DNA from 3 places in the Streptomyces sp. NPDC001700 genome. Region 3 is predicted to be linked to each of the others. Evidence: riboswitches for the same ligand, from Rfam matches in the RefSeq annotation. Region 3 holds a riboswitch; each other region holds the start of a gene.
What was found. Region 3 has a riboswitch for thiamine pyrophosphate ahead of thiO (glycine oxidase ThiO). Riboswitches for the same ligand answer to the same signal wherever they lie in the genome.
Positions count from the first base shown of each region.

Region 1 (9,420 bases), on a different contig from region 3:
GGGACCGGCCAGCGCGAGCCCGATCGCCGCGACGAGACCCGCCACGGCGGTGGCCGCCGCCCCCGCCTGCGACCGGATCAGCAGGGGAGTGACCGAGGCCCCGGTGCCCACGGCGATCATCGCCAGACCGGCCTGGGCGCGTGCCTTCGAGGGGGTACGGGGTTCGCTGCGCGACTCGGCGACCGCCTCGGTGGCCGGTCTGCGCGACGTACGCCACGCGGCGCACCGGGCCGCCACCCACACCACGGCGACCAGCAACAGCACGGCCACGACCGCCGGAAGCGGGCTGAAGGTCAGCGGCAGCGCGTCCGGCAGCATCCCGTTCGAGACCAGCAGCCCGCGGAACCGTTCGGCCAGCGGATAGCCGAGGGCGGCACCGGGCAGGGCCGCGGCGACCGCGATGATGGCGGCCTGGGCCCCGGCGAGCTTGCGGATCTGGCGCGGTGTCGCGCCGACGGCGCGCATCAGGGCGAGTTCCCGCCGCTGGGCCGCGATCGACACCGACAGCGCGCCGCCCACGATGAACCCGACGACCAGCAGGGTGACCCCGGCCAGCGACCCCGCCAGCAGGGGCAGCAGGGAGCGGGCGGCGGCCGTGCCGGGCGCCTCGGCGTCACCCCGGGCCGCCCCGGTGGACACGGTCAGCCCATCTGCCCCGACCAGGTGGCGGACCTCGGTGGCGACCGAGCCACCGGCGCCCGGTTCGGCACGTACCGCGATCAGATCGACGGAGTCGGTGGCGGGGCGGGGGCCGTGGCCGGTCAGCCGCGCCGCCGTGGCGTCGGCGAACCAGAGGCCGCTTCCGGCGGTGTCCACCACGGCCGATACCCGGTAGCGGGCCGAGCGCCCGGCGGCGGCCACCGTGACCCGGTCGCCGGGCCCTGCGTGCGCGGCCGTGGCGGTACGGCGGTCCAGGGCCACGTCGTACGGACCGGCCGGGGGCGTGCCGGTGATACGGGGGCGCTCCAGCAGGGCGGTCGAGGACCATCCGTGTCCGGTGGCCCCTGGATCGTCCGCCGGTACGGGCCCGCCGTCCCGGGTGACCACCGTGGCGGGGAAGCTCCGGTCGCCGACCGCGTCGGCCACGCCGGGCAGTTCCGCCACCCGGTCGACGAGTCCGGCCGGCACCCTGGCCCGTTCCGGCAGCGCGATCGGCAGGTTCCCCTCCGGGTGGAAGGTCTGGCGGCCGGACACGACGACATCGGCACCGGCGAGCCGTTCCACCGGCGCGTGCGAGCGCCATCCCGACTCGGCCAGCACACCGATGCCGGTGATCATCGCCGCGCCGCCGAGGGTCGCGCACGTGACGGCCAGCAGCGCGGCGATCCTGCGGCGCACCATGTGCCACGCGAGGTACAGCATCGTCACTCCGTTTCCAGCGTGGTCACACAGTGGGCCAACTCGGCGGCGGTGGGGGCCTTCAGCGTCTCCACGACCCGGCCGTCGGCCATGACCATCGCGAGGTCCGCCCGCGCGGCGGCGGCCGGGTCGTGGGTGACCATCACCACCGTCTGGCCGAGGCCGTCCACCAGGTCGCGCAGCAGCCCCAGCACCTCACGGGCGGTCCGCAGATCCAGCGCGCCCGTCGGCTCGTCGGCGAACACCACCGCCGGACGGGACACCAACGCCCGTGCGATCGCGGCGCGTTGCTGCTGGCCGCCGGAGAGTTCGGCCGGGCGGTGCGCGAGCCGGTCCGCGATCCCGACCCGCTCGATCAGTCCGCCCACCCACGCCCGGTCGGGTTTCTCACCGGCCAGCCGCAGCGGCAGCATGATGTTGTCCTCGACGGTCAGCGACGGCACCAGGTTGTAGGACTGGAAGACGAAGCCCACGGAGCGTCGGCGCAGCTCGGTGCGGCGGGCCTCGTCCAGCCCGCCGATCTCCGTACCGTCGATGAAGGCACGCCCATCGGTGGGGGAGTCGAGACCCGCGGCGCAGTGCATCAGGGTGCTCTTGCCGGAGCCCGAGGGCCCCATCACGGCGACGAACGTGCCGCGCTCCACGGTCAGCGACACCTCGTCCAGCGCGCGGACACCGCCGGGGTACGTCTTGCTGACACCGGCCAGCTCCACCGCCGGTGTGTGACAGTCCGCCAGGTGCCGCTGGTTCTCGGTGCGGATGAGCCTCATGGCCGCCGCCTGCGGTGGTGGGCGACGAGCGCGACGGCACACGCCAGGGCGGCCACGCCGAAGCCGATGCCGACGAACACGCTCAAGCCCCCGATGGACGACGTCACCATGTTGGCGACCGCGAACACCACCAGCAGCAGCCACAGCACGGGACGGACGAACCCGGTCCCGCCGCGCTCGGGATCCGGCCGTGGTGGCTCCGGGGCCGCGAAACCTCGGTAGGGGTCCGTCACGTAAAGCTCCTCGTACGTCGGAGTGTTGGGCACGCACCGACGCTACGAACCGGCGCCGCCACCGGCGATCCGGCCAGCGGGAGACCCGGGGTACAGCAGGCTGTACCCCGTGCCTTATCGTTCGCCGTCCAGGAGGTGGGGATGGACATGCGCGAGGCCGCCCGGGCCGACTCCACGGGGGCCACCCCCGGGCCCACCCGCCCATGGGACGTGTTCGCCCGTGGCCGGACCGTTCTGGACGCCTTCGACCAGCTCGCGGGCGGGCTCGCCACCGCGATCCTGGCCCTGGTCATGCTGGTGTGGCTGACCGCCACCGCGCTCGCGTGCCTCGTCGGGGTGGGGCTGCCGCTGGTGCCCGTCACCCTGCGCGGGCTGCGCGCCGTGGCCAACCGGGAGCGCGCCCGGCTGTCCCGGTGGGGCCCGGACATCATCGCCCCCGAGCCGGGCCCGACGCGGCTGCGGGCCGCTGTCGCGGACCCCGCCGTCCGGCGGGAGGCGCGCTGGCTGGTCTGCCACGCCACCGCCGGGCTGTCGCTCGCGCTGACCGGCCTGACGCTGCCGCTCTCGGCCGCCACCGACGCCACGTTCCCGCTGTGGTGGCGGCTGGTGCCACCGGAGCAGGCCACCCCGTCGCCCGTGCCGCTGTGGACCGTGCACGACTGGCCCGGCGCCTTCGCGGTCTGCCTGCTGGGCCTCGGCTGGATCGCCGTCGTCGCGGGTGTGGCGCCGGGCATGGCGTGGCTCCAGGCGTGGCCGGGGCGCCGGTTGCTCCCGGCCCCGCCGGGGACCGACCTCGCCCTGCGCGTCGCCCAGCTCACCGCCACCCGCGCCGCCGCGCTGGACGCGCACGCCACCGAACTGCGGCGGATCGAGCGGTCGCTGCACGACGGGACGCAGAACCGCATGGTCGCCGTCACCGTCCTGCTCGGCGCGGCCCGCCGCGCCGTGGCCCGCGACCCGTCCCGCGCCGACGCCATCCTCGAACAGGCCCAGAGCGCCGCCGAGCAGGCGCTCGCCGAACTCCGTGGCGTCGTCCGCAGCATCCTGCCGCCGGTGCTGGCCGACCGGAGCCTGACCGACGCGCTCACCGGCCTGGCCGCCGACTCCCCGGTGCCCTGCCGGATCGACGCCGACGTACCCGGCCGGTGCGCCGCGTCCGTCGAGGCCACCGCCTACTTCGTGGCGGCCGAGGCGCTCACCAACGTGGCCCGGCACAGCCACGCCCGCCACGCCACCATCACCGTCCGACGCCACGACGGCCGACTGCGCCTGTGCGTCACGGACGACGGCCGCGGGGGAGCGGACGAGCACGGCGGCTCCGGGCTCATCGGCATCCGCCGCCGCACCGAAGCACACGACGGGACACTCGTCCTCACCAGCCCACCCGGTGGGCCCACGACCCTGGAGGTAGACCTGCCATGCGGATTGTGATCGCCGAGGACGATCCGCTGCTGCGCGAAGGGCTCGCCCTGCTGCTGCGCGCGGAAGCGCTCGACGTCGTGGCCGCCACCGGCACCCCCGACGGCTTCCTGGACGCCGTCGAGGCCCACGCCCCCGATGTCGCCATCGTGGACGTCCGGATGCCACCGACCCACACCGACGAGGGCATCGTCGCGGCCGTGGAGGCCCGGCGCCGCCGCCCTGACCTGGCCGTCCTCGTGCTGTCCGCTTACGTCGAGCAGGCCTTCGCCACCGATCTGCTCGCCGAGGGCAGCGCCCGGCTCGGCTACCTGCTCAAGGAACGGGTCGGCCGCGTCGAGGAGTTCCTGACCGCGCTGCACCGGGTGGCGGACGGCGGCACCGCCATCGACCCCGAGGTCGTCGCGCAGCTCTTCGCCCGCACCCGGCCCGACACCCGGCTGGACCGGCTCAGCCCGCGCGAACGCGACGTCCTGGCCCTGATGGCCGAAGGGCTCGGCAACACGGCCGTCGCCGAGCGGCTCGTCGTCACCGAGGGCGCCGTCCACAAGCACATCCGTAGCATCTTCGCCAAGCTCGGGCTGGCCCCCACCGACCGCACCGACCGGCGCGTGGCCGCCGTGCTGCACTATCTGGAAGACGCCCACCGCCGCGTCTGACGACCGCGTGTTGTGGGCAGCGTTCCCTCCGACGGTCGTCGAAGAGATCGGAAGGTTCGTATGAGTGACACGCACCGGTCGCGGCAGTGGTACGAGGGTGAGACCCGCGACGCGTTCATCCACCGCGCCTGGATGCGGCGCGGCCTCCCCGACCACGCCTTCGACGGACGCCCGCAGATCGTCATCTGCAACACCTGGTCCGAACTCACGCCCTGTAACAGCCACTTCCGCGAGATCGCCGACCATGTGAAACGGGGCGTGTGGGAGTCCGGCGGGGTGCCGCTGGAGCTTCCGGTGCCATCGCTGGGGGAGACCCTGCTGCGCCCGACCGCGATGTTCTTCCGAGACCTGGCCGCGATGGTGACCGAGGAACTCATCCGGGCCAACCCCGTCGACGGGGTGATCCTGCTCGGCGGCTGCGACAAGACCGTACCGTCCCTGCTGCTGGGCGCCGCGTCGGTCGACCTGCCCACCCTGATGGTCACCGGCGGCCCCATGCTGAACGGCTCGTGGCAGGGGCGCCCGCTGGGCTGCGGCACCGGGGTGTGGGAGCTGAGCGAGGAGGTGCGGGCCGGGCGGATGGAGCGCTCGGAGCTGCGCCGGGCCGAGTCGGCGATGATCCGCAGCCGGGGACACTGCAACACCATGGGCACGGCGTCCACGATGGCGTGTGCCGCCGAGGCGCTGGGCATGACCCTGCCCGGCAACGCGGGTCTCCCGGCCCCCGACAGCCGTCTGCTGGAACTGTCCCACGCGGCGGGCAACCGCATCGTCGACATGGTGCGCGAGGATCTGCGGCCCAGCGCCATCCTGACGGCGGAGGCACTGCGGAACGCGGTGCGCGCGGTGGCCGCCATCGGCGGCTCCACCAACGCGGTCGTCCATCTGCTGGCGCTCGCCCGCCGGGTCGGGGCGGACTTCGCGCTGGACGACATCGACCGCGCGGGCCGTGGCATCCCCCTGCTCGCCGATGTGCAGCCCGCGGGCTCGCACCTCATGGAGGACTTCCACCGCGCCGGTGGCCTGGACGCCGTCCTCGGGGAGATCAAGGAACACCTGGAACCGGCCCTCACCGTCTCCGGCCACCCCCTCACCGAGCAGTTGTCCGGCCACCCCAGCGCCGATCTCACCGTCATCCGCACCGCACAGGACCCGATCGCCCACCACGCCGGGCTCGCCGTGCTGCGCGGCAACCTCTGTCCCGACGGAGCCGTCATCAAACCCGCCGCCGCGACACCGGAGCTGCTGCGCCACCGGGGCCGCGCCGTGGTGTTCGACGGCATCGAGGACTTCCGTACCCGGATAGACGACCCGGACCTGGAGGTCGACGCGTCCGATGTGCTGGTCCTGCGCGGCTGCGGGCCACGCGGCTACCCCGGCATGCCCGAGGTGGGGAACATGCCCCTGCCGCCCGCGCTGCTGCGGGCCGGGGTGCGGGACATGGTGCGGATCAGCGACGCCCGCATGAGCGGAACCGCCTTCGGCACCGTCGTCCTGCACATCGCGCCCGAGTCGGCGGCGGGCGGCCCGCTGGGCCTGGTGCGGTCCGGCGACTGGATCGAGCTGGACACCGAGCGGCGGCTGCTGCGGCTGGACGTACCGGACGACGAACTCGCCGCCCGGCAACCGGTCACCGCCGCCGCGCCACCGGCCACCAGCGGCTGGGAGCAGATCTACCGCGACCACGTCGAACAGGCTGACCGTGGCGCCGGACTGGACTTCCTCAGCGGCACCCGCGGCTCGTTCGTCGCCCGCGAATCGCACTGAGGTGATGCCCACAGCGGGGTCACAGGAACATCCCACGTTCCGGAAAGGTTCGCCCTCTAGCCTCTGTCCATGCCCACGACGCGTTCCATGGATGAGGCACTGGCGCAGACCGCCGTACGAGCCCTGATCTCCCAGGCGGAACTGACCCCGAAACCGGGCCTCGCGGACACCCGCGACCTCCAGGCCCGCGCCACCGGCGCCGATCTGCTCGCGCTGCGCTGGGCGGCCAAGGCGCTGGCGCCCGGGTTCGCGGCCATGGCCGCCGCCGCCCGCCGCCCCGGCGAGCCGACGCGCGCGCTCCGTGAGGAGCTGGGCGCCATCGGCCGCTGCGCCGAGTGGACCATGGCGCGGGCCGATGGCGGCACGGCCGGTGACCGAGCCGGTGGCCCCACCGGTTCGGCCACCGGCCGACTGCACCACGGCGCGCTGTGGGTGCTGGGGCTGCTGGTGGCGGCCACCGCCCTGACTCCCGGCGCCACACCCCACGACGTGACCGCCACCGCCCGGCAGCTCGCGACCCACACCGACCGGGGCGCCCCGCGCAGGCCATCGGCGGGCTCGCAGGTGTCCGCCACCTACGGGGCGGCGGGTGCGCGCGGCGAGGCGCGCGCCGCCTTCCCGCATGTGCGCCGCGCCCTGGACGTCCTGTCCAGGACCCGTGCGGCGGGCGCCACCGAGACCCAGGCCCGGCTCGACGCGCTGCTCACCGTGATGAGCACCCTCCAGGACACCGGGCCGCTGTACCAGGCGGGGCCGCCCGCCCTCCGCCGGGTGCAGGACGGGGCGCGCGGGGTGCTGGAGGCGGGCGGCACCGCGACGGCCCCGGGCGCCGCCGCCCTCGCCACCCTCGACGCCGAGCTGCGCGGCGCGGGCATCGCGCCCCGGGGAAGCGCCGCGGTGCTGGCGGGGGCGCTGTTCCTGGACGCGCTCCCGCCAGTGGCCCGCTAGCTGCCCGGTGGCGGCCCGCACCCGCCCCCGGGACCCGGGCCACGTGGCGAGAGGTTAGGGTGGGCCCGCTCCACCGGACACGGGGTGCCCCCACGCGGGGGCTGAGATCACACCCGTCGAACCTGAACCAGTTAGCACTGGCGGAGGGATGTCATCGATGCCATTGCCGCATGCTGCCACCGAACCGGCGCCCACCGGCGCGGAATCCGTCTTCGACGGGCGGATGCCCACCGCGCCCGGTGATCTGCGCGTCGAGGCGCGCGGTATCGCGCCGGTCCCGGAAAGCCACCGCTACGGCGGACCGGGGCGCCTGTTCACCGTGTGGTTCGCCCCGAACCTGACCATGACCGGCGTGTTCACCGGCACCGTCGGCATCGGCCTCGGCCTGGACTTCGCCACCGCGCTGGCCGCCGTCGTCCTGGGCACCCTCATCGGCGCCGTACCCACCGCGTATCTGGGCACCTGGGGCAGTCTGACCGGAGCCGGGCAGCTGCCCCTGGCGCGGCTGGCGTTCGGCCGTGCCGTCAGCGTGCCCGGTGTCCTGCAGTGGCTGTCGTCGATCGCCTGGGACGCGCTGATCGGCCTGTTCGGCGGTGACGCGCTGGCCCGGCTGTGCGGGCTGCCGTTCTGGCTCGGCGTGCTGCTCATGATGGCCGCGCAGGGGGCCCTCGGGGTGCTGGGCTACGAGGCCGTCCACCGGATGCAGAAGCTGATGACCTTCGTCCTCGCCGCCGCGTTCACCGCCCTGGCCGTCAAGCTGCTCGACGGTGTCCACCCCGCCACCAGCGGCTCGGCCCATGGCGCCGACCGCCTCGGCGCGTTCGTCCTGACCAGCACGATCGCCCTGAGCCTGGCGCTGTCGTGGGCGCCGTACGCCAGCGACTTCAGCCGCTATCTGCCCCGCGCCACCTCCCGGACGCGGATGTTCTGGTGCACGCTGTCCGGCGTCACCGTGTCCTTCGTGGCGGTCCAGGCGCTCGGGCTGTGGGGGGCCTCCGTCTTCACCGACCAGACCGCCCGTGGCGTGGACGAGGCGCTGGGCGGCGGGGCGCTCGGCGCGTTCGGGCTGCTGGCCGTGGCGCTGGCCGCGCTGTGCAGCAACGCCATGAACGACTACAGCGGCTCACTGGCCCTGCAGACCGCCGGTGTCCGCATCCCCCGCCCGCTGGCCGCCGCCCTCGCGGCCGTGCTCGGCTTCCCGCTGGTGCTGTGGATGCACGCCGCCGACACCACCGCCCGCTTCCAGAACGTGCTGCTGTTCGTCGGCTACTGGATCCCCGGGTTCGTCGCGGTCGTGGCCGTCGACTGGTTCGCCCGCGCGCGGGCCCGGGGCGGCGCGCCCATCGACCTGGCCGCCGAGAGCGCCCGCCCGCAGCCGTGGTGGCCCGCACTGCTGGCGTTCGGCGCCGCGTTCGCCGCCGCGGTGCCGTTCATGGACACCACCCTGTACACCGGCCCGGTGGCGGCCGCGCTGCACGGCGCCGACCTCGCCTACTACGCCGCCTTCCTCGCGGCGCTCCTCGTCTACACCCCGCTCAGGATGCGCCGCCGTACGGCTCATTGAGGCCGCGTTTCGTCGGTGAAAGCGGCCCATATCCGCACGTCACACGGCATCCGGCCACCGAGTCCCACGGTGTGCGTGGCACCCTGGGCTTTTCGACCAACCGCACCACCGAGGAGAAGTGCCACGTGCCGCAGAACCAGCCAGCGGAGTCCATCGCCGCCCCGGCGGTGCTCGCCGAGGAACGCAGACTCCACAAGGACCTCGGCTTCTGGGGCCTGACCGCGATCGGGTTCTCCAACATCCTCGGCTCCGGCTGGCTGTTCGCCGCCCTGTACGCCGCCCAGACCGCCGGGCCCGCCGCGCTGCTCTCCTGGATCGCGGCGGGAGCGCTGTGCGCCCTGATCGCCCTGGTCATGGTGGAGCTGGGCGCCACCCGCCCGGAGGGCGGCGGCACCGTGCGGTGGCCGCTGTACGCGAGCGGGCGGCTGGTCGGCACGATGGTCGGCTGGTCCGTCGTGCTGTCCGTCGGCGGTACGGCCGCGGAGATCAGCGCGATCATGCAGTACGCCGCGCACTATCTGCCCGGGATCTACGACGGCGGCAGGCTCACCCTCCCGGGCCTCGGCGTGGCCGTCGTGCTGAGCGTCGTACTCACCGCGCTCAACTGGTTCGCGGTGCGGATATTCGCCCGGCTCAACAACCTGGTGTCGGTGTTCAAGGTCGTCATCCCCGTGGTGACCGTCATCGCGCTGTTCCTGTCG
Region 1 covers NZ_JBSFGE010000008.1:302,232-311,651, forward strand. Annotated here, with positions in the region: gene ACWC5C_RS18135 (FtsX-like permease family protein) at 1-1,362, opposite strand, end outside; gene ACWC5C_RS18140 (ABC transporter ATP-binding protein) at 1,365-2,129, opposite strand; gene ACWC5C_RS18145 (hypothetical protein) at 2,126-2,395, opposite strand; gene ACWC5C_RS18150 (sensor histidine kinase) at 2,504-3,793, shown strand; gene ACWC5C_RS18155 (response regulator) at 3,781-4,440, shown strand; gene ACWC5C_RS18160 (IlvD/Edd family dehydratase) at 4,501-6,207, shown strand; gene ACWC5C_RS18165 (triphosphoribosyl-dephospho-CoA synthase) at 6,277-7,155, shown strand; TPP riboswitch at 7,226-7,321, shown strand; gene ACWC5C_RS18170 (purine-cytosine permease family protein) at 7,313-8,719, shown strand; gene ACWC5C_RS18175 (APC family permease) at 8,845-9,420, shown strand, end outside.
Region 1: linked by a shared signal. The riboswitch ahead of ACWC5C_RS18170 (purine-cytosine permease family protein) and the one ahead of thiO (glycine oxidase ThiO) in region 3 are both predicted to bind thiamine pyrophosphate.

Region 2 (9,420 bases), on a different contig from region 3:
CGCGGTCGGCTGGCGCTTCGGCAAGCATCCGCTCGCGCCCCGCATCAGCCCCGGCAAGACCCGCGAGGGGCTGATGGGCGCGGTGGCGTTCGCGATGGTCGTGGGGGCGCTGTGCATGCAGTACCTCATCAGGGACGGCGTGTGGTGGCAGGGGCTGCTGCTCGGCCTCGCCGTCGCGGTCAGCGCGACCCTGGGGGACCTCGGCGAGTCCATGATCAAGCGTGACCTCGGCATCAAGGACATGGGCAAGCTGCTGCCCGGCCACGGCGGGATCATGGACCGGCTCGACTCGCTGCTGCCCACCGCGCCCGTGGTGTGGCTGCTGTTCGTGATCTTCGTGGGCGGCGGCTGAGCCGTCCGTACCGAACAGGGCTGTTCAGGGCCCCGCGCCGCCCGTGGCGCGGGGCCTTCCGCGTGTCTGCGACACTGGTACGGCCATGCCTAAGCCCGGAGAACTCACTTTCGCCGTGCCGCGTGGGGCCAAGAAGCCCCCGCGGCATCTCGCCGACCTCACCCCCGCCGAGCGCCGCGAGGCCGTCGCCGCCCTCGGGGAGAAGCCCTTCCGGGCCGGGCAGGTGTCGCGTCACTACTTCGCCCGCTACACCGACGACCCCGCCCAGTGGACCGACATCCCGGCCGCCGCGCGCGAGAAGCTGGCGACGGAGCTGCTGCCGGACCTGATGAGCGTGGTGCGGCACATCAGCTGCGACGACGACACCACCCGCAAGACCCTGTGGCGGCTCTTCGACGGCACGCTCGTCGAGTCCGTGCTGATGCGCTACCCGGACCGGGTCACCATGTGCATCAGCTCCCAGGCGGGCTGCGGCATGAACTGCCCGTTCTGCGCCACCGGCCAGGCGGGTCTGGACCGCAATCTGTCGACCGCCGAGATCGTGCACCAGATCGTCGACGGGATGCGGGCCCTGAGGGATGGAGAGATCCCGGGCGGCCCGGCCCGGCTGTCCAACATCGTCTTCATGGGCATGGGCGAGCCGCTGGCCAACTACAACCGGGTCATCGGCGCCATCCGCAGGCTCACCGACCCCGAGCCGGACGGCCTCGGGCTGTCCCAGCGCGGCATCACCGTCTCGACCGTGGGGCTGGTCCCGGCGATGCTGCGGTTCGCCGACGAGGGCTTCAAGTGCCGCCTCGCGGTCTCCCTCCACGCGCCCGACGACGAGCTGCGCGACACCCTCGTCCCGGTCAACACCCGCTGGAAGGTGCGCGAGGTGCTGGACGCGGCGTGGGAGTACGCGGAGAAGTCCGGCCGCCGGATCTCCATCGAGTACGCCCTGATCAGGGACATCAACGACCAGGCCTGGCGCGGCGATCTGCTCGGCCGGCTGCTCAAGGGCCACCGGGTCCACGTCAACCTCATCCCGCTCAACCCGACGCCCGGCTCCAAGTGGACGGCGTCCCGGCCGGAGGACGAGAAGGCGTTCGTGGCGGCCCTGGAGCGGCACGGGGTGCCGGTGACCGTCCGGGACACCCGGGGGCAGGAGATCGACGGGGCGTGCGGTCAGTTGGCGGCCACGGAGCGCTGACCACCGGCTGATACGGTGCCTTCGCACAACCCGTCGTACAACCATCCCGTAGTGACGGACAACTGAACATTCCGACAGGGGAGCGCGACAGCGCTGAGAGTGCGGCACGGCCGCAGACCCTCCAACCTGATCCGGGTCATACCGGCGTAGGGAGTCAGCCTCACCATGAACAGCCATCTTCGGCGTGCGCTCACCGCCGCCCTCGTCGGCTCCCTCGGCACCGGCGTCCTCAGCGGCTGCGGCGGAGGTGCGGCGGAGGGCAAGGACTCCAAGACCGTCACCCTGGTCTCGCACGATTCGTTCGCGGCGTCCAAGGCGGTCCTCAAGGAGTTCACCCGCACCACCGGCTACAAGGTGCGGGTGCAGGCCGGGGGCGACGCGGGGGCGGCCGTCAACCAGGCGATCCTGTCCAAGGGCCATCCGCAGGGCGATGTGTTCTTCGGCGTCGACAACACCCTCCTCTCCCGCGCGCTGGACAATGAATTGTTCACCCCGTACGAGGCGAAGGGCCTGGACAAGGTCCCGGCCGCGCACCAGCTCGACCAGGCGAAGCATCGCGTCACCCCGGTCGACTACGGCGACATCTGCGTCAACTACGACCGCGCGTACTTCGCCGAGAAGAAGCTCGCGCCGCCGAAGACGTTCGCCGATCTGACCAAGCCCGCGTACAAGAACCTCCTGGTCACCGAGAACGCCGCCACCTCGTCCCCCGGCCTCGCCTTCCTGCTCGGCACCGCCGCCCGCTACGGCGACGACGGCTGGCGGGACTACTGGAAGAAGCTGCGGGCCAATGGCGTCGAGGTGGTCGACGGCTGGGAGCAGGCGTACTACGACCGCTTCTCCGGCTCGGCGGGCGGCGCCAAGGGCGACAAGCCGCTCGTCGTCTCGTACGCCTCCAGCCCGCCCGCCGAGGTGGCCGACGCGAAGTCGAAGCCCGCCAAGGCCCCGACCGGGGTGGCGGAGGGCACCTGCTTCCGGCAGACGGAGTTCGCCGGGCTGCTTGAGGGCGCGGGCAACACCAAGGGGGGCAAGGCGCTGCTGGACTTCCTGCTGACCAAGCGCTTCCAGGAGGACGTACCGCTGAACATGTACGTCAATCCGGTGCGCGAGGACGCGAAGCTGCCGGAGATCTTCACCCGGTACGGGGCCAAGGTCGCCGATCCGGCCACGCTGCCCCCGCGCAAGATCGCCAAGAACCGTGAGCCCTGGGTCAAGGCATGGTCCTCGCTCGTTCTGTAGCGCCTCGCGAGAAGGGTGCGGGGAGGAGCGTCCGCGGTGCCGCCGTGCGGTTCGCCCTTATGGCCATCCCGCTCGCCTTCTTCGGCGTCTTCTTCGCGTATCCGGTGGCCGCGATCGTCACCCGCGGGCTGCGCGCCGACGGCCGCTGGCACCTCGGGCGGATACCCGAGGTGCTGGGCGATCCGTCCGTCTTGCACACCCTGTGGTTCACCGGCTGGCAGGCGGCCGCGTCGACCGGGCTGACGCTGGCGGTCGCGCTGCCCGGCGCGTATGTCTTCGCCCGCTTCGACTTCCCCGGCAAGGGGCTGCTGCGCGCCGTGGTGACCGTGCCGTTCGTGCTGCCGACCGTGGTCGCCGGATCGGCGTTCCTGGGGCTGCTCGGCCGGGGCGGGCTGCTGGACGAGCTGTGGGGGATACGGCTGGACACCAGCGTCTGGGCGATCCTGCTGGCCCACGTCTTCTTCAACTACGCGGTGGTCGTCCGCACCGTCGGCGGGCTGTGGGCGCAGCTCGATCCGCGTCAGGAGGAGGCCGCCCGGGTGCTCGGCGCGAGCCGCCTCGCCGCCTGGCGCCGGGTCACCCTGCCCGCGCTGGGGCCCGCCGTGGCCGCCGCCGCGCTGATGGTCTTCCTGTTCACGTTCACCTCCTTCGGGGTGATCCAGATCCTCGGCGGCCCGCGCTACGCCACCCTGGAGGTGGCCATCTACCGGCAGACCGCGCAGCTGCTCGACCTGCCGACGGCCGCGGTGCTCACCCTCGTCCAGTTCGCGGCGGTCGCGGCCGTGCTCGCCCTGCACGCCTGGACCGTACGGCGCCGGGAGGGCGCCCTGCGGCTCGTCGACGCCGCCCGGACCGCGCGCCGCCCACAGGGCGCGGCGCAGTGGGGGCTGCTCGCGGGGGTGCTGGCCGTCGTCGCGCTGCTGATCGTGGTGCCGCTCGCGGTGCTGGTGGAGCGCTCGCTGCACGGGCCGGACGGCTACGGGTTCACGTACTACCGGGCGCTCCAGTCCGCCGCCGACAGCGGCGGCACCTTCTTCGTGGCGCCCGTGGAGGCCATCGGGAACTCCCTCCAGTACGCGGCGGTCGCCACCCTCTTCGCGCTCGTCGTCGGCGGCCTCGCCGCCGCCGCGCTCACCCGCGGCGCCGGGCGTTTCGTCCGCGGCTTCGACGCGCTGCTGATGCTGCCGCTGGGCACCTCGGCTGTCACCGTCGGCTTCGGCTTCCTCATCGCGCTCGACGAGCCCCCGCTGGATCTGCGCGCCTCCTGGGTCATCGTCCCGCTCGCCCAGGCCCTGGTGGGCGTGCCCTTCGTGGTGCGCACGATGCTGCCCGTCCTGCGCGCCGTGGACCACCGGCTTCGGGAGGCGGCCGCCGTGCTCGGCGCGTCCCCGCTGCGCGCCTGGCGCGAGGTGGACCTGCCGCTGGTGGGGCGGGCGCTGGCGGTCGCGGCGGGGTTCGCGTTCGCCGTATCGCTCGGCGAGTTCGGGGCCACGGTGTTCATCGCCCGCCCGGACCTGCCCACCCTCCCGGTGGCCGTGGCGCGCTTCCTGGGCCGCGCCGGACAGCTCAACTACGGGCAGGCGATGGCCCTGAGCACGATCCTGATGGTGGTGTGCGCGTGCTCCCTGCTGGCCCTGGAACGCGTCCGCACCGACCGCTCGGGGGAGTTCTGACATGGAGGGTTCTGACATGGCGGGTTCTGCTATAGGGGCAGCCCGATGACGCTGCTGCGACTGGACGAGGTGACGGTCAGGTACGGCCGCCATGACGCGCTCGACGCCGTCGACCTGGCCGTCGCCGAGCACGAGACGGTCTGCGTGCTGGGCCCCAGCGGCAGCGGCAAGTCCACCCTGCTGCGCGTGGTCGCCGGGCTCCAGCGCGCCGCCTCCGGCCGGGTGTGGCTCGCGGACCGCGACCAGAGCGATGTGCCCACCCACCGGCGCGGCGTGGGGCTGATGTTCCAGGACCACCAGCTCTTCCCGCAGCGTGACGTGGGCGGCAACGTCGCCTTCGGGCTGCGGATGCGGGGCACCGCGCGCGCGGAGGCGGATCGCCGGGTCGCCGAACTGCTGGAGCTGGTCGGACTGCCCGGCGCGCAGCGGCGGCCGATCGACTCGCTGTCCGGCGGTGAGCAGCAGCGCGTCGCGCTCGCCCGCGCGCTGGCGCCTCGGCCTCGGCTGCTGATGCTGGACGAGCCGCTGGGCCAGCTCGACCGAGGGCTGCGGGAGCGGCTGGTCGTGGAGTTGCGGGAGCTGTTCGCCCGGCTGGGCACCACGGTCCTCGCCGTCACCCACGACCAGGGCGAGGCCTTCGCGCTCGCCGACCGGGTCGTGGTCATGGAGAACGGGCGGATCGCGCAATCCGGCACTCCGCTGGAGGTGTGGCAGCACCCCGCGAACGAGTTCGTCGCCCGCTTCCTCGGCTTCGACAACGTGGTGGAGGCGACCGTGCACGGCGATGTCGCCGACACGGTGTGGGGCAAGCTGCCGGTGCCGCCGGGCTCCCGGCCGGGCCCGGTCCGGCTGCTGGTCCGCCCGGCCGGGGTGCGGCTCACCGCCCCCTCGGACGGGCTGCCCTGTACGGTCGCCGCCCGTACCTTCCGCGGCGACCACGTGGCGCTCATCCTCCAGCCGTCCGAGGGCCCCCGCCTGGAGGCGTCCTGCGCGCTGCGGGACGCTCCGGAGGCGGGGGAGCGGGTCGGGGTGGTGTTCGACGCTGCGGACGTGGTGGTGCTCGGTTCGCCGTAGCGCGGCCCGTCCGTAGAAACGTTCAGCCGGTCAGGGCGGCCAGCGCGTCCGGGGCCTCGTCCACCGAGTCCACCAGCGCGATACGGGCCTTCATCGACCGCCCCTCCGCGAGCGCTTCGAGCAGCGGCCAGGCCGGGAGGCGGCGCGTCCAGTGGTCGCGGTCCACGAGCACCATCGGGGTCGGCTCACCGCGCGACTCGTAGTAGTTCGGCGTGGCGTTGTCGAAGATCTCCTGAAGGGTTCCGGCGGCGCCGGGCAGGAAGACGACGCCCGCGTTCGAGCGGGCCAGCAGCCCGTCCTCGCGGATGGCGTTGGCGAAGTACTTGGCGATGTGCGAGGCGAAGGCGTTCGGCGGCTCGTGCCCGTAGAACCAGGTCGGTATCCCGACCGACGCGCCGCCGTCCGGCCACCGCTCCCGCACCGTGAACGCGGCCCCGGCCCACGCGCCCACCGAGGGGCGGAACGAGGGCGTCCGGGCGAGGAGTTCGAGCGCCTCCTTGAGCGCCGCGTCCGGCAGCGGGGCCGTGTACGCGCCCAGGTTGGCGGCCTCCATCGCGCCCGGGCCGCCGCCCGTCGCGACGGTCAGCCCGGACCGCGCCAGCGCCTGTCCGAGCCGGGCGGCGCCCGCGTACCCCTCGGAGCCGCGCTCCAGCGCGTGCCCGCCCATCACGCCCACCACCCGGGAGCCGGTGAGCAGTTCGTCCAGCGCGTCGGAGACCGCGTCGTCGTGGATCGAGCGGAGCATCGAGGCGAAGATGTCGCCGTCCGCCTTGGTCCGCTGGAACCAGGCGTACGAGAGCGCGTCCGGCGTGCCCGCGTACCCGTCGTCCCCGTCGTCCAGGCCCTCGAACAGCTCGGCCGGGGTGTAGAGGGTGCCCCGGTACGGATTGAACGGCAGGTCCGGTACGGGCGGGAAGACCAGCGCCCCCGCCGCCCGGATCCGCGCGGCGGCTTCCGGTTCCATCGGACAGCCGAGGAACACCGCCCGGTCGGTGTCGGTGGACAGCAGCGCGGACGTACGGGCCGTCAGATCGACGGACTGGACCCGGTATCCGGCCAGGGTGCCGCGGGCGACAACCTGGTCGAACTCCTCCAGGGACTCTATTTCGACGTCGGGTGCGGTGGTCTCAGTGGGCGCCGAAGCGTCATTGGTGGGCACGGCGTCATGCTAATCACACCGGACGGCGCGGGGGTCAGACCAGGGTCGGAAGGGTCGGCGGGGTCGGAAGGGTCGGCGGGGTCAGGAGTGGGCGAACGGCATCGTCGTCAGCTGGGCCACGCCCCAGGCCACCGGCGCCAGCAGGAGCAGCAGCGCCCCACCGCGCAGCGCGGCCGCGCCCCGCAGCAGCCGGGCCGACGCGCCGAGGCGCAGCAGCGCTGCCGTGGTGCGCCGCCGTGCGCTCCGCGCCTCCAGCGCCGCCGTGAGCGCCGTGGCGAACGCGCACATCAGGACCAGGCCCACGCCCAGCTCCGTGAGCGGACCGAACCCATGGGGGCCGGGGCGACCGTGGGCCGCTCCGTGCGGCCACAGCGCTCCGTACAGCCCGGCGGCGACCGCGCACAGCACCCCCACCGGACGCCCGATCAGCCCCGCCTCCTGCTGCAGCACGCGCCCCGCGAGCAGCCGCAGCGGGCGCGGACGGCCCAGGGCCAGCAGCCGCCCGCAGCCGTGGACGAGGCCGGGCCCGGCCAGGACAAGACCGGTCACCGTCAGCGCCCAGCCGCCCACCATCTCGGGTGCGCTGCCGCCGAACCGCCCGGACAGGGGCATGGGGGACGGATGCGCCCCGCGCCCCGCGTACGCCCCCAGCGCGAGCCCCGCCGCGATCAGCGCGACGCCCCACGGCAGGGCGGCCGCCGCGCGGTGCGGCGGCGGGTGCGGCGAGCCGGTCGTCATGGTGGGGACGAACGGCCTCGGCGCCCCGGCCCCCGGCCGCCGGGGCCACAGCCCCGCCGCGCTCGCCGCGCCCGCCACCACCGGGACGACGGCCACCAGCGTGACCGCCCCGACCAGCGGCAACGGCCGCTCACCGCCGAGCGCGCGGCCCGCCGCGCCGCTGCCCGCCCACAGCAGCCACGAGCCGCCCACATCGCCGCGCAGATGGAGGAAGACCAGCAGGGCCAGCGCGCTCCCGGCCGCGCAGGCCGTCGCCGTCGCGGCGCCCGCCAGCAGCGCCAGCCGGGCCGGGCCGAGGCCCGCCGCGGCGAACCCCGCCCCCGGGCGGGTGCTGGGGTCGGCGCGGGCGACCGACATGGCCAGCTGCACGGTCGCGGCCAGCGGGACGACGCACCACAGCAGCCGCGCCAGCGCCCCGTCGGGGTCGGCCGGGTGGCTCGCCGCGAACGCCAGGGCGGACAGCAGCAGAAAGCTCGCGCCCGCCGCCGCGACGGCCACCAGCGACCGGCGCAGCAGGATCAGCGGATGGGAGCCGCGGGTCAGGCGGAGGCTGAGCACGCCGCGATGCCCTCCGCGTCGGGGAACGCCGCCGAGTCCACCAGGCGGCCGTCCAGCAGTGTCACGGTCCGGTCGGCGAGCGTCGCCACCTCCGGGTCCTGGGTGGCGAGGACGACGGTGATGCCGTGGGTCCGCGCCGCCGAGGTGAGCGTACGCAGCACCTGGGCGCGGTCGGCGCGGTGCAGCGGCGCGGTGGGCTCGTCGGCGAACAGCACGCTGGGCGTGGGGGCCAGCGCCCGCGCGATCGCGACCCGCTGACGCTGCGACTGCAGCAGCGCGCCGGGGCGCGCCCCGGCGCACTCCGCGACGTCGAGCCGCTCCAGCCATTCGCACGCCGCGCTCTTCGCGGCGCGCCGCCCGGTGCCGCGCAGCATCAGCGGCAGCGCGGCGTTCTCCCATCCGGTCAGCTCGGGTACCAGCTGCGGTTCGGTGTCGATCCAGCCGAAGTGGTCGCGCCAGAGCCGCTCGCGGCTCAGGGGGGTGAGGGAGTGCACGGAGGTGTCGTGGAACCACACTTCGCCGTCGTCCGGGAGGAACTGGCCCGACAGACACTTGAGGAGCGTGGTCTTCCCGCAGCCCCGGGGGCCGGTCACCGCCAGGATCTCGCCCTCGCGCGCGCCGACGGTGACACTGGCGAGGGCGGGCGAGCCGTCATGGGCGTACGACAGGGTGCGTGCCCGGAGCACGTCGTTGTCCGGCGGAGCCACCATCCAGAGCACCTCGCCTTACCTGCGATCGTCCCGTTCCCCCGACGGGGTGAACGAGGCCGGAGCCAATGGGTCACTGCACGGTAAGGACTCCCGCCGGGGCCCGCGCCTGAGGCTCGGCCGGGCGCGGGCCGGGTTCCTCCGATCAGCCCTGGTGCGGCTCTCCGAGGTGGGTGGGCGCGAACATGCGCAGACGGGCGGGGAGGACGACGACCGAGGGGCCCGGGGCGGCCAGCGCGGCCGCCAGGTCGGCGCGCAGCCGGTCGGGTGCGGTCCGTACGGCCGGTACGCCGAAGGACTCGGCGAGCGCGGTGAAGTCCGGGCGGGCCAGTTCGGTGGCGGTCGCCTCGCCGAACGCGTCCGTCATGTACTCGCGCAGGATCCCGTAGCCGCCGTCGTCCACGATCAGCCAGGTCACCGGCAGGTCGTACTGGCGGGCGGTGGCGAGTTCGGCGATCGAGTACATCGCCCCGCCGTCGCCCGACACGGCCAGCACCGGCCGCGTACGGTCCGCGGCGGCTGCCCCCAGGGCGGCGGGCAGCCCGTAGCCGAGGCCGCCCGCGCCCTGCGCGGAGTGCGTCGCGCCCGCGCGCGGGTCGAACGCGGACCAGGCCCAGTACGCGAGGATCGTCATGTCCCAGAAGCTGGGCGCGTCATCGGGCAGGGCGTCCCGTACGGCGCCCAGGACCCGCTGCTCCAGGTCCAGGTCCTGCGCCGCGATCCGCTCC
Region 2 covers NZ_JBSFGE010000007.1:115,374-124,793, reverse strand. Annotated here, with positions in the region: gene ACWC5C_RS15765 (phosphatidate cytidylyltransferase) at 1-352, shown strand, start outside; gene rlmN (23S rRNA (adenine(2503)-C(2))-methyltransferase RlmN) at 438-1,544, shown strand; TPP riboswitch at 1,611-1,714, shown strand; gene ACWC5C_RS15755 (thiamine ABC transporter substrate-binding protein) at 1,710-2,783, shown strand; gene ACWC5C_RS15750 (ABC transporter permease) at 2,843-4,456, shown strand; gene ACWC5C_RS15745 (ABC transporter ATP-binding protein) at 4,502-5,530, shown strand; gene ACWC5C_RS15740 (LOG family protein) at 5,553-6,689, opposite strand; gene ACWC5C_RS15735 (hypothetical protein) at 6,771-7,985, opposite strand; gene ACWC5C_RS15730 (ABC transporter ATP-binding protein) at 7,967-8,695, opposite strand; gene ACWC5C_RS15725 (thiamine pyrophosphate-binding protein) at 8,838-9,420, opposite strand, start outside.
Region 2: linked by a shared signal. The riboswitch ahead of ACWC5C_RS15755 (thiamine ABC transporter substrate-binding protein) and the one ahead of thiO (glycine oxidase ThiO) in region 3 are both predicted to bind thiamine pyrophosphate.

Region 3 (9,420 bases):
AGCAGACCTTCGGCACCTGGTACGTCGGCGGCGGGATGCGGGCGCTCGCCGACGCGCTGTACGAGCGCTGCGGCAAGCGCAAGGTGGAGTTCCGCTTCGAGTCGGAGGTCACCGGCATCGTCGAGAAGGACGGCCGGGCGGCGGGGGTCGAGCTGGCCGACGGCACGGTCGCCGAGGCGGACGCGGTGGTCGCGGGCATCGACCCGGCGCTGCTGCCCGCCCTGCTCGGCGGCCAGGAGCCATGGCGGGAGGGCGAGGACGTCACGCCCGGGCCGGGGCCCGTCAGCGGCCCGCCCGGCCGCCTCACGGTCCTCCTGGCGCTGCGCGGCGGCCGCCCCGAGGGCGCGGTGCACCGGACCGTGGTGCACGCCCCGGACCGCGACGCGGAGCTGACCGCCGTGTTCGGCTCAGCAGATGAAGGCCAGAGCGAGAGCGGCCTGCGCGCGTCCTGTCCCCGCCCCACGGTGACCGTGCTGCGCCCGGACGACCCCGCGACCCGCCCCGACGACGGCCACGAGGCCGTCACCCTCAGCGCGGTCGTCGCCCCGCACGGACCGGTCGACTGGACCAGCGGGAAGGCGGCCGAGGAGGGCGCGGAGCGGCTCATCACGGCCGCCGAAGCGGCCATACCGGGGCTGCGGGACCGCATCCTGTGGCGCGAGGTGCGCACCCCCCGCGACACCGCCTCGGCCACCGGGGTCGCGGGCGGCGGAGTGCCGGGCCCGGCGCTGGCCGGTGCCGAGGGCCGGTATCTGCGCCCCGCCAACCTCACCCGGCTCCCGGGCCTCTATCTGGCGGGCGGCTGGTCCCACCCGGGCGGCGGGCTGGCCCACGCCGGAATGTCGGGTGCGCTGGTGGCGGGCCTCATCGTCGAAGGCCAGGACTGGCGCGGCTCGCAATGAGCCGCGCCCGTCCTGGCCCTCATCAGACGGAACGGACCGGAGCGGGTCAGAAGCGGTACTGCTCGTCGTACCCCTGCTGGAAGCCCTGCTGGTCGTCGTAGGGGTACGGGGGCTGATCCGGCTGGCCGGGCTGTCCCGGCTGCCCGGGCGGGAGGTCGCCCTCGCGCTGCTGCGGGACCCAGGGCCCGCCCGGCTCCATCGCGTCGGCGCCCGGCATGTACTGCTGCGGCGAGCCGTACGAGGCGTCCGCCGCGTAGTGGTCGCCGCCGCCGAAGGCGTACGGGTCCTGCTGGTAGCCCGCGTACGGGTCGTCGTACTGCTGCTGCGGGTAGGGCTGCTGCTGGGCGTAGCCCTGCTGGTCGTAGGCGCCCGCGTACGGGTCCTGGCCGTAGGCGGCGTACGCCTGCTGGTCCTGGTAGCCGTACTGCGCGGCGTCCGCGTAGACGTCCTGGCCCTGGCCGTAGCCCACGTCGCCGTAGGCAGAGTCCTGGAAGCCCGGCTGGCCCTGGAAGCCGGGGGCGCCCTGGGCGTCCTGCGTGCCGTAACCGGCGTACGTCTCGTACGCGCTGTAGCCCGCGTTCGGGTCAGCGTAGCCGCCGCCGGCGGGGGTGAACGGGGACGGCTCCTCGTAGACGCCGTACTCGCTGGTGTCGTCCGGCATCGGCTCCGGCCGGTAGGTGGGCGGCTCGGGCCGCTCGACCCGGACGTCCTCGACGTCCGAGATCCGCAGGGCCGGTTCGGGCTCCGGACCGTCCGGCAGCGGGTCGCGCTCGCGTCCACGGCCCAGCCCCGGCAGCCCGGGCAGGCCTTCCAGGGCCCAGCCCTTCTCGAAGCCCTGGCGGAAGGAGAGGGTGACGTACGTCTGGCCGACCGCGAAGGCGATCGCGCCGATCGCGATCACCACCACCGCCGGGATCAGCACCCCGACGACCACGCCCAGAAAGCCGACGAAGGCCAGCAGCCGCCAGCGCAGCCGCGCCTTGTACTGCAGCAGTACCTCTCCCAACAGCCACAGCGCCACGACGCCGAAAGCGATGTAGAGGACCGTCCAGCCCATGCCCGCCCCTCTCAGTGCGGCTGCCCCTCGGCCGCCGTATCAGGACCGCTGGTGCAGTCCCAGATTCTTGTAGATTTCCAGCGTCGCCGTGGAGTGGTTCAGGGTAATGAAGTGAAGCCCGGGGATCTCCTCGGCCATCAACCGCGCGCACACCTCTGTGGCGTAGTCGATCCCGATCGAGCGTACAGCCGCCGCGTCGTCCTTCACCGCCAGGATGCGTTCGGCCAGCTCCGGTGGGAAGGCGGCGTTGCTGAGCTGCGCGAACCGCTCGATCTGCCTGACGTTCGTGACCGGCATGATCTCAGGGATGATCGGTGTCGTACAGCCCGAGGCCGCGACCCGGTCGCGCAGCCGCAGGTAGTCCTCCGGGTAGAAGAACATCTGGGTGATCGCGAAGTCGGCGCCCGCGCGGCACTTGTCGACGAAGTGACGGATGTCGGTGTCCCAGTCCGTCGAGCGCGGGTGCATTTCGGGGAATGCGGCGACACCGACGCAGAAGTCCCCGGACTCCTTGATCAGGCGGACCAGCTCGGCGGCGTAGGTGATGCCGTCGGGGTGCTTGACCCAGTCGGCCATCGGGTCTCCGGGCGGGTCGCCGCGCAGGGCGAGCATGTTCCGGATTCCGGCACCGGCGTACTGGCCGATGATGTTGCGCAGTTCGGCGAGGGAGTGGTTGACCGCGGTCAGGTGCGCGACGGGGGTCAGGGTGGTGTCGGTCGCGATCTGCTCGGTGGCGCGGACGGTGCCCTCACGGGAAGAGCCGCCCGCGCCGTACGTCACGGAGACGAAGGTCGGTGAGACAGCCTCCAGTCGGCGGATGGCGTTCCACAGCGTGTGCTGCCCCTTGTCCGTTTTGGGGGCGAAGAACTCGAAGGAATACGATTGCTCACCCGACGCGAGCAGGTCACGCACGGTAAGGGCTCGATCAGTCCTGGTGGAAGCGGTGCCTAGGGCCATACGGGAAGGTTAGCCAGCCGGGTGGTCGGCGCCCACCCGGCAACGTGGTTATGGGGGTTTTGCCGGGCTCCTGTCCGCAATGCGGACGGAAATATCGAGCCGGGCTCAACTCCGACACCTGCTAGACATCTGTCGCTCGCACACGCTTCGCCAGCGCTTCCGTGGCCGCCGCCGGATCCGTGGCCTCGGTGATGGCCCGCACCACGACGACCCGGCGCGCTCCCGCCTCCAGGACCTGGTCCAGGTTCGACGCGTCGATGCCGCCGATCGCGAACCAGGGCCGGGCCGGGCGCCGGGCGGCGGCGTGCCGGACCAGGGAGAGGCCGGGCGCGTGGCGGCCCGGCTTGGTGGGGGTGGGCCAGCAGGGGCCGGTGCAGAAGTAGTCCACGCCGGGCTCGGCGAGGGCCGCGTCGACCTCGGCCTCGGCATGGGTGGAGCGCCCGATCAGCGGGCCGTCGCCGAGGATGGCGCGCGCCGCCGGGACCGGCAGGTCGCCCTGGCCCAGGTGGAGCACGTCGGCGCCGGTGGCATGGGCGACGTCGGCGCGGTCGTTGACGGCGAGCAGCTTGCCGTGGCGGCGGCAGGCGTCGGCGAAGACGGCGAGGTGGTCCAGCTCCTCGGCGGCCTCCATGCCCTTATCCCGCAGCTGGACGATGTCCACCCCGGCGGCCAGCACGGCGTCCAGGAACTCCGGCAGGTCGCCCTGGCGCTTGCGCGCGTCGGTGCACAGGTAGAGGCGGGCGTCGGCCAGCTGCTCGCGTGCGGTCATGGGTGGCTTTCCCCCCGGGTCGTGCGGCGCACGGGCCGGGACGGGCGACCGCCGTCGGATGACAGCGGTCGGCCCGGCCCGTACGCCTGGTGGTGGTTCGGATACGGCGGACGGAAAACGGCGGACAGGAAACGGCGGACGGCGTCAGACGGCGAGCGCTTGCGCGCGCCGCTTCACTTCCGTTCCGCGATTCTCGCGCAGCGCCTGGGCCGGGGTGCCCGGCAGGCTCGGGTCAGGGGTGAAGAGCCACTCCAGCATCTCCTCGTCGCTGAAGCCGTCGTCCTTGAGCAGTGTCAAGGTGCCCACGAGGCCCTTGACGACCTTTCCATCACCGATGAAGTCCTCGGGCACCTGGAGCACCCGGTTCTCGCCACGGCGCACCGCGATCAGCTGGCCCTCCTTGACCAGCTGCCTCACGCGCGTCACCTCGACGCCGAGCCGGTCGGCGATGTCGGGGAGAGTGAGCCAGGCGGGGACGAGAGCATCGATCTTTGCGTCAATCTCGGTCACAGGACAAGCCTGCCATCTGGGACTGACAGTGGGTAGCCGGGCGTCCGCCGTGCGGACCTCCCGGGCCCCTCCGGGGCCGTCACAGAACGGCCGACTTCAGCGGAACGGAAGGATCTGTTGCGCGGGTGCGGTCCAGTCGGGCGCCGCGTTCGATCAGCTTGCGGCCCTGGGCCAGATCGCGCGGACGGCCGACCGCCAGCAGGGCGACCAGGGCCCCGTCCCGCAGCCAGCACACCGACCAGGCGGCGCCGTCCGGGTCGCCCCGCCAGACCAGTTCGTCGGCGTCCGAGTGGTGTCCGGCGTACTGCACGAAGCGCCCGAACTGCTCGGACCAGAAGTAGGGCACCGGGTCGTAGACCTGGCCGGGGAAGTGCGCGGTGCGGCTGCCGACCACATTGGCGGCGACCGTCCGCGGCCCCTGGAGCGCGTTGTCCCAGTGGTGCACCAGCAGCCGGGTCCCGTAGCGGGCGGAGGGGAAGGACGCGCAGTCGCCGACCGCGTACACCTCGGGCGCCGACGTACGCAGCCCCTCGTCGGCGGCGACGGACCGGTCCTCGGCGAGTTCGATGCCCGAACCGGCCAGCCAGCCGGTCGCGGGCCGGGCGCCGATGCCGATGACCACCGCACCGGCCCGCAGCCTGGTGCCGTCGCCGAGCTGGAGTCCGTTCCGGTCGATGCCGGTCACCCGGGCGCCGGTGACCAGGGTGGCGCCGTAGTCCGCGTACCAGCCGGTCATATGGGCCGCGACCTCCGCCGGGAGGGCGCCCACCAGCGGCCGGTCCGCGGCCTCGACGACCGTCACCGCGCAGCCCGCCTCGCGGGCCGCGGTCGCGAACTCCGCGCCGATCCAGCCCGCCCCGACCACCACGATCTCGTCCTGCCGGGCGAGCACCGGGCGCAGCCGTTCGGCGTCGTCCAGGGTCCGCAGGAGGTGGACACCGGGCACGCCCTCGCTGCCGGGCAGGGCGATCGGCTCGGCACCGGTGGCGATCACCAGGACGTCGTACGGGATCGGGCCGGACCCGGTCGCGACCGTCCGCCCGGCCGTGTCCAGCCCGGTCACGGCGACGCCGAGCCGCAGCCCGATGCCGAGCGCGGCGAAGTCCACGTCGAACGCGGACCCCTCGGCCTTGCCGAGCAGTACGGCCTTGGACAGCGGCGGCCGGTCGTACGGCTGGTGGGGCTCGGCGCCCAGCAGCAGGATCTCCCCGCTCCAGCCCTGCTCACGCAGCGCGACGGCGGTCTGCACCCCCGCCATGCCCGCGCCGACGATCACCACCCGCTGTCCGCCGCCACCCGCCGAGGACGCCATCGTCTTCGTCGTCTCATCGCTCACACGATCACTGTATTGCGGCAGGTGGGGCGGACCGGAGAGCGCACGACGAGATCTCGGGCACAGACCGACGGGCCGGACGTCCTGTCGTATCGCGGACACGGGGCCTCCTGCCCGGCCCGCCCGGGACGCTCCCTTCCGGCCGATTCGGGGCGCGTACTAGGGTGGCGGGACAGAGCACTCGCGGGAGCCCGGGCGCACCGGGCTGAGAGGGAGGCTGGCGCGGCCTCCGACCGTACGAACCTGATCCGGGTCATGCCGGCGAAGGGAGGGGGCGACCAGCCCATGCACACACCACAGCGAATAGCCCGGGATGGCGCACCGTACGACGTCCTGGTCATCGGCGGCGGCATCATCGGCCTGGTCACGGCCTGGCGGGCGGCCCAGCGGGGCCTGCGCACCGCCGTCGCCGACCCGGCGCCCGGCGGCGGGGCCGCCCGGGTCGCGGCCGGGATGCTGGCGGCCGTCACCGAGCTGCACTACGGCGAGCAGACCCTGCTCGGACTGAATCTGGCCTCGGCGCGCCGCTATCCGTCCTTCGTGGCGGAGTTGGAGGAGGCGAGCGGCCATGACCTGGCCTTCCGCACCTGCGGCACGCTCTCGGTCGCGCTCGACGCGGACGACCGCGCCCATCTGCGGGAGCTGCACGCCTTCCAGCAGCGGCTCGGTCTGGACGCACAGTGGCTCACGGGGCGCGAATGCCGACGCCTGGAGCCGATGCTCGCGCCGGGCGTGCGCGGGGGCCTGCGCGTCGACGGCGACCACCAGGTCGATCCGCGGCGGCTGGCGGCCGCGCTGCTGACGGCGTGCGAGCGCGCCGGAGTGGATCTCCACCGGGCCGCCGTGGAACGGCTGCTAGTGGAGGGCGACCGGGCCACCGGGGCCGAGCTGGCGGATGGCGCGCGCCTGACCGCCGGGCAGACCGTGCTGGCCGCGGGCAGCCTCAGCGGGCGGCTCCCGGGCGTCCCCGAGGCGGTCCTGCCGCCCGTACGCCCCGTCAAGGGCCAGGTGCTGCGGCTGTCGGTGCCCGGCCCGTACGCGCCCTTCCTGTCCCGGACCGTACGGGCCGTCGTACGCGGCGGGCACATCTACCTCGTCCCGCGCGAGAACGGCGACCTGGTCGTCGGCGCGACCAGCGAGGAGCTGGGCTGGGACACCACGGTCACCGCGGGCGGGGTGTACGAGCTGCTGCGCGACGCGCACGAGCTGGTGCCCGGCATCACCGAACTGCCGCTCGTCGAGACCCTCGCCGGGCTCCGCCCCGGCTCCCCCGACAACGCCCCGCTGCTCGGCCCGACCGAACTGCCGGGCCTCCAGCTGGCCACCGGCCACTACCGCAACGGCGTCCTGCTGACCCCGATCACCGGCGATGCCATGGCCGAGGCGCTGACGGGCGGCGAACTCCCGCCCGAGGCGCGGCCGTTCTCCCCTCAGCGCTTCGCGACTCCCCCCGCAGAAGTCCAGGCAGCAGTACAGGAGCACACCGCATGACCGTCACCCTGAGCGTCACCGTGAACGGCGAGCCCCGCGAGCTGCCCGGCGGGACCACCCTCGACGGGGTCGTCGCGACCCTCACCCAGGCGCCCAAGGGCGTCGCCGCGGCCGTCAACGAGACGGTCGTCCCGCGCGGCCAGTGGCCCGCGACCCCGCTCGGCGACGGTGATCGCGTCGAGGTCCTCACCGCGGTCCAAGGAGGCTGACCCTCATGTCTCACCCCATAACGTCGCACCCCACGACGCTCGATCAGGTCCTCACCGACGCCGATCCGCTCACCATCGCCGGTACGTCCTTCGGCTCCCGCCTGATCATGGGGACGGGCGGTGCGCCCAGCCTGGACATCATGGAGCGCTCGCTGATCGCCTCCGGCACCGAGCTGACCACGGTCGCGATGCGCCGCCTGGACCCCGCGGTGCAGGGCTCGGTGCTGTCCGTACTGAACCGGCACGGCATCCGCCCGCTGCCCAACACCGCGGGCTGCTTCACCGCCGGGGAGGCCGTGCTGACCGCCCGGCTCGCCCGCGAGGCGCTGGGCACCGACTGGGTGAAGCTGGAGGTCATCGCCGACGAGCGCACCCTGCTCCCCGACCCGATCGAGACGCTGGACGCCGCCGAGACCCTGGTGGACGACGGCTTCACGGTCCTGCCGTACACCAACGACGACCCGGTGCTGGCCCGGAAGCTGGAGGACGTCGGCTGCGCCGCGATCATGCCGCTGGGCTCACCGATCGGCTCCGGCCTCGGCATCCGCAACCCGCACAACTTCCAGCTGATCACCGAGCGGGCCCAGGTCCCGGTGATCCTCGACGCGGGCGCGGGCACGGCGTCCGACGCGGCGCTCGCCATGGAGCTGGGGTGCGCGGCAGTCATGCTGGCCTCGGCCGTGACGCGCGCCCAGGAGCCGGTGCTGATGGCCTCGGCGATGCGGCACGCGGTGGCCGCCGGGCGGCTCGCGCACCGGGCGGGCCGTATCCCCCGCCGCCACTTCGCCGAGGCGTCGTCCCCGGGCGAGGGGCTGGCCGCGCTGGACCCGGAGCGGCCCGCGTTCGCGTAACGCCGTCGTCCGGGGCGGCCTACCGTGGAATGCGGAGGTGGTCGCCGTGAGGGAACCGACAGCCGGGCCCGAACCGACAGCCGTGCCCGTGGGCGACCGGATCGAACGTGAGACATACGTCTCCGCTCCCATCGACCGCGTCTGGCGGGTGCTGACCACGCCTGAGCACATCCGTACCTGGTACGCCCCCGGCGGCTGCGAGATCGAGCCGCGCCCCGGCGGGACCGTCCGCTTCCGCTGGGACGAACACGGGGAGTTCCACGGCCTGGTCGAGCGGGCGGTGCCCGACGCCCTGTTCCGCTTCCGGCTGGCCCACGCGCCCGACCGCGCGCCGGACGGCCCCGGGCAGGCCACCGTGGTCGAGTTCACGCTCTCCCCGGAGGGCGCGGGCACCCGCCTCCGCCTCGCCGAGACCGGCATCCGCGCGCTCGACCTCCCGGACGACGCCAAGGCCCGGCACGCCGAGTACGCCGCCCTGGCCTGGACCTCCGCCCTGGAGGAGCTGGCCGCCCTCGCCGCCGCCTCACATAACTGAGGCCCAAGTCACCGTTGTGTCGCAGTAAGGACCGGAGATGGGGCGGGCGGCCCGGAGCGGCCGTGACGGCTCGTAGACTGCCTTCTCGTGGATACGACGCTCCAGGACCCTCTGGTCGGGCAGGTGCTCGACGGCCGCTACCGCGTTGAGGCGCGCATCGCCGTCGGCGGGATGGCGACGGTCTACCGGGCCGTCGATACGCGGCTCGACCGCGTTCTCGCCCTGAAGGTGATGCACCAGAGCCTCGCCTCGGACGCCGCCTTCGTGGACCGCTTCATCCGCGAGGCCAAGTCCATCGCCAGACTCGCGCACGCCAACGTGGTCGGCGTCTACGACCAGGGCACGGACGGCCCGCACGTCTACCTGGCCATGGAGTACGTCGCCGGGTGCACCCTGCGTGACGTCCTGCGCGAGCGCGGGGCCCTCCAGCCGCGTGCCGCGCTGGACATCCTGGAACCGGTGCTGGCCGCGCTCGGCGCCGCCCACCGGGCGGGCTTCGTCCACCGCGACATGAAGCCGGAGAACGTGCTGATCGGCGACGACGGCCGGGTCAAGGTCGCCGACTTCGGCCTGGTCCGGGCGGTGGACACCAACACCAGCGCCTCGACCGGATCCGTGCTGGGTACCGTCTCCTACCTCGCCCCCGAGCAGATCGAACACGGTACGGCCGACACGCGAGCCGATGTCTACGCGTGCGGTGTGGTCCTCTACGAAATGCTCACCGGGTCCAAGCCGCACGGCGGCGACACCCCGGCACAGGTCCTCTACCAGCACCTCCACGAGGACGTCCCGCCCCCGTCCGTCGC
Region 3 covers NZ_JBSFGE010000001.1:410,464-419,883, reverse strand. Annotated here, with positions in the region: gene ACWC5C_RS01950 (phytoene desaturase family protein) at 1-902, shown strand, start outside; gene ACWC5C_RS01945 (hypothetical protein) at 949-1,959, opposite strand; gene metF (methylenetetrahydrofolate reductase [NAD(P)H]) at 1,999-2,916, opposite strand; gene thiE (thiamine phosphate synthase) at 3,038-3,685, opposite strand; gene ACWC5C_RS01930 (Rv2175c family DNA-binding protein) at 3,830-4,195, opposite strand; gene ACWC5C_RS01925 (NAD(P)/FAD-dependent oxidoreductase) at 4,275-5,507, opposite strand; TPP riboswitch at 5,702-5,815, shown strand; gene thiO (glycine oxidase ThiO) at 5,814-7,019, shown strand; gene thiS (sulfur carrier protein ThiS) at 7,016-7,228, shown strand; gene ACWC5C_RS01910 (thiazole synthase) at 7,234-8,079, shown strand; gene ACWC5C_RS01905 (SRPBCC domain-containing protein) at 8,126-8,614, shown strand; gene pknB (Stk1 family PASTA domain-containing Ser/Thr kinase) at 8,702-9,420, shown strand, end outside.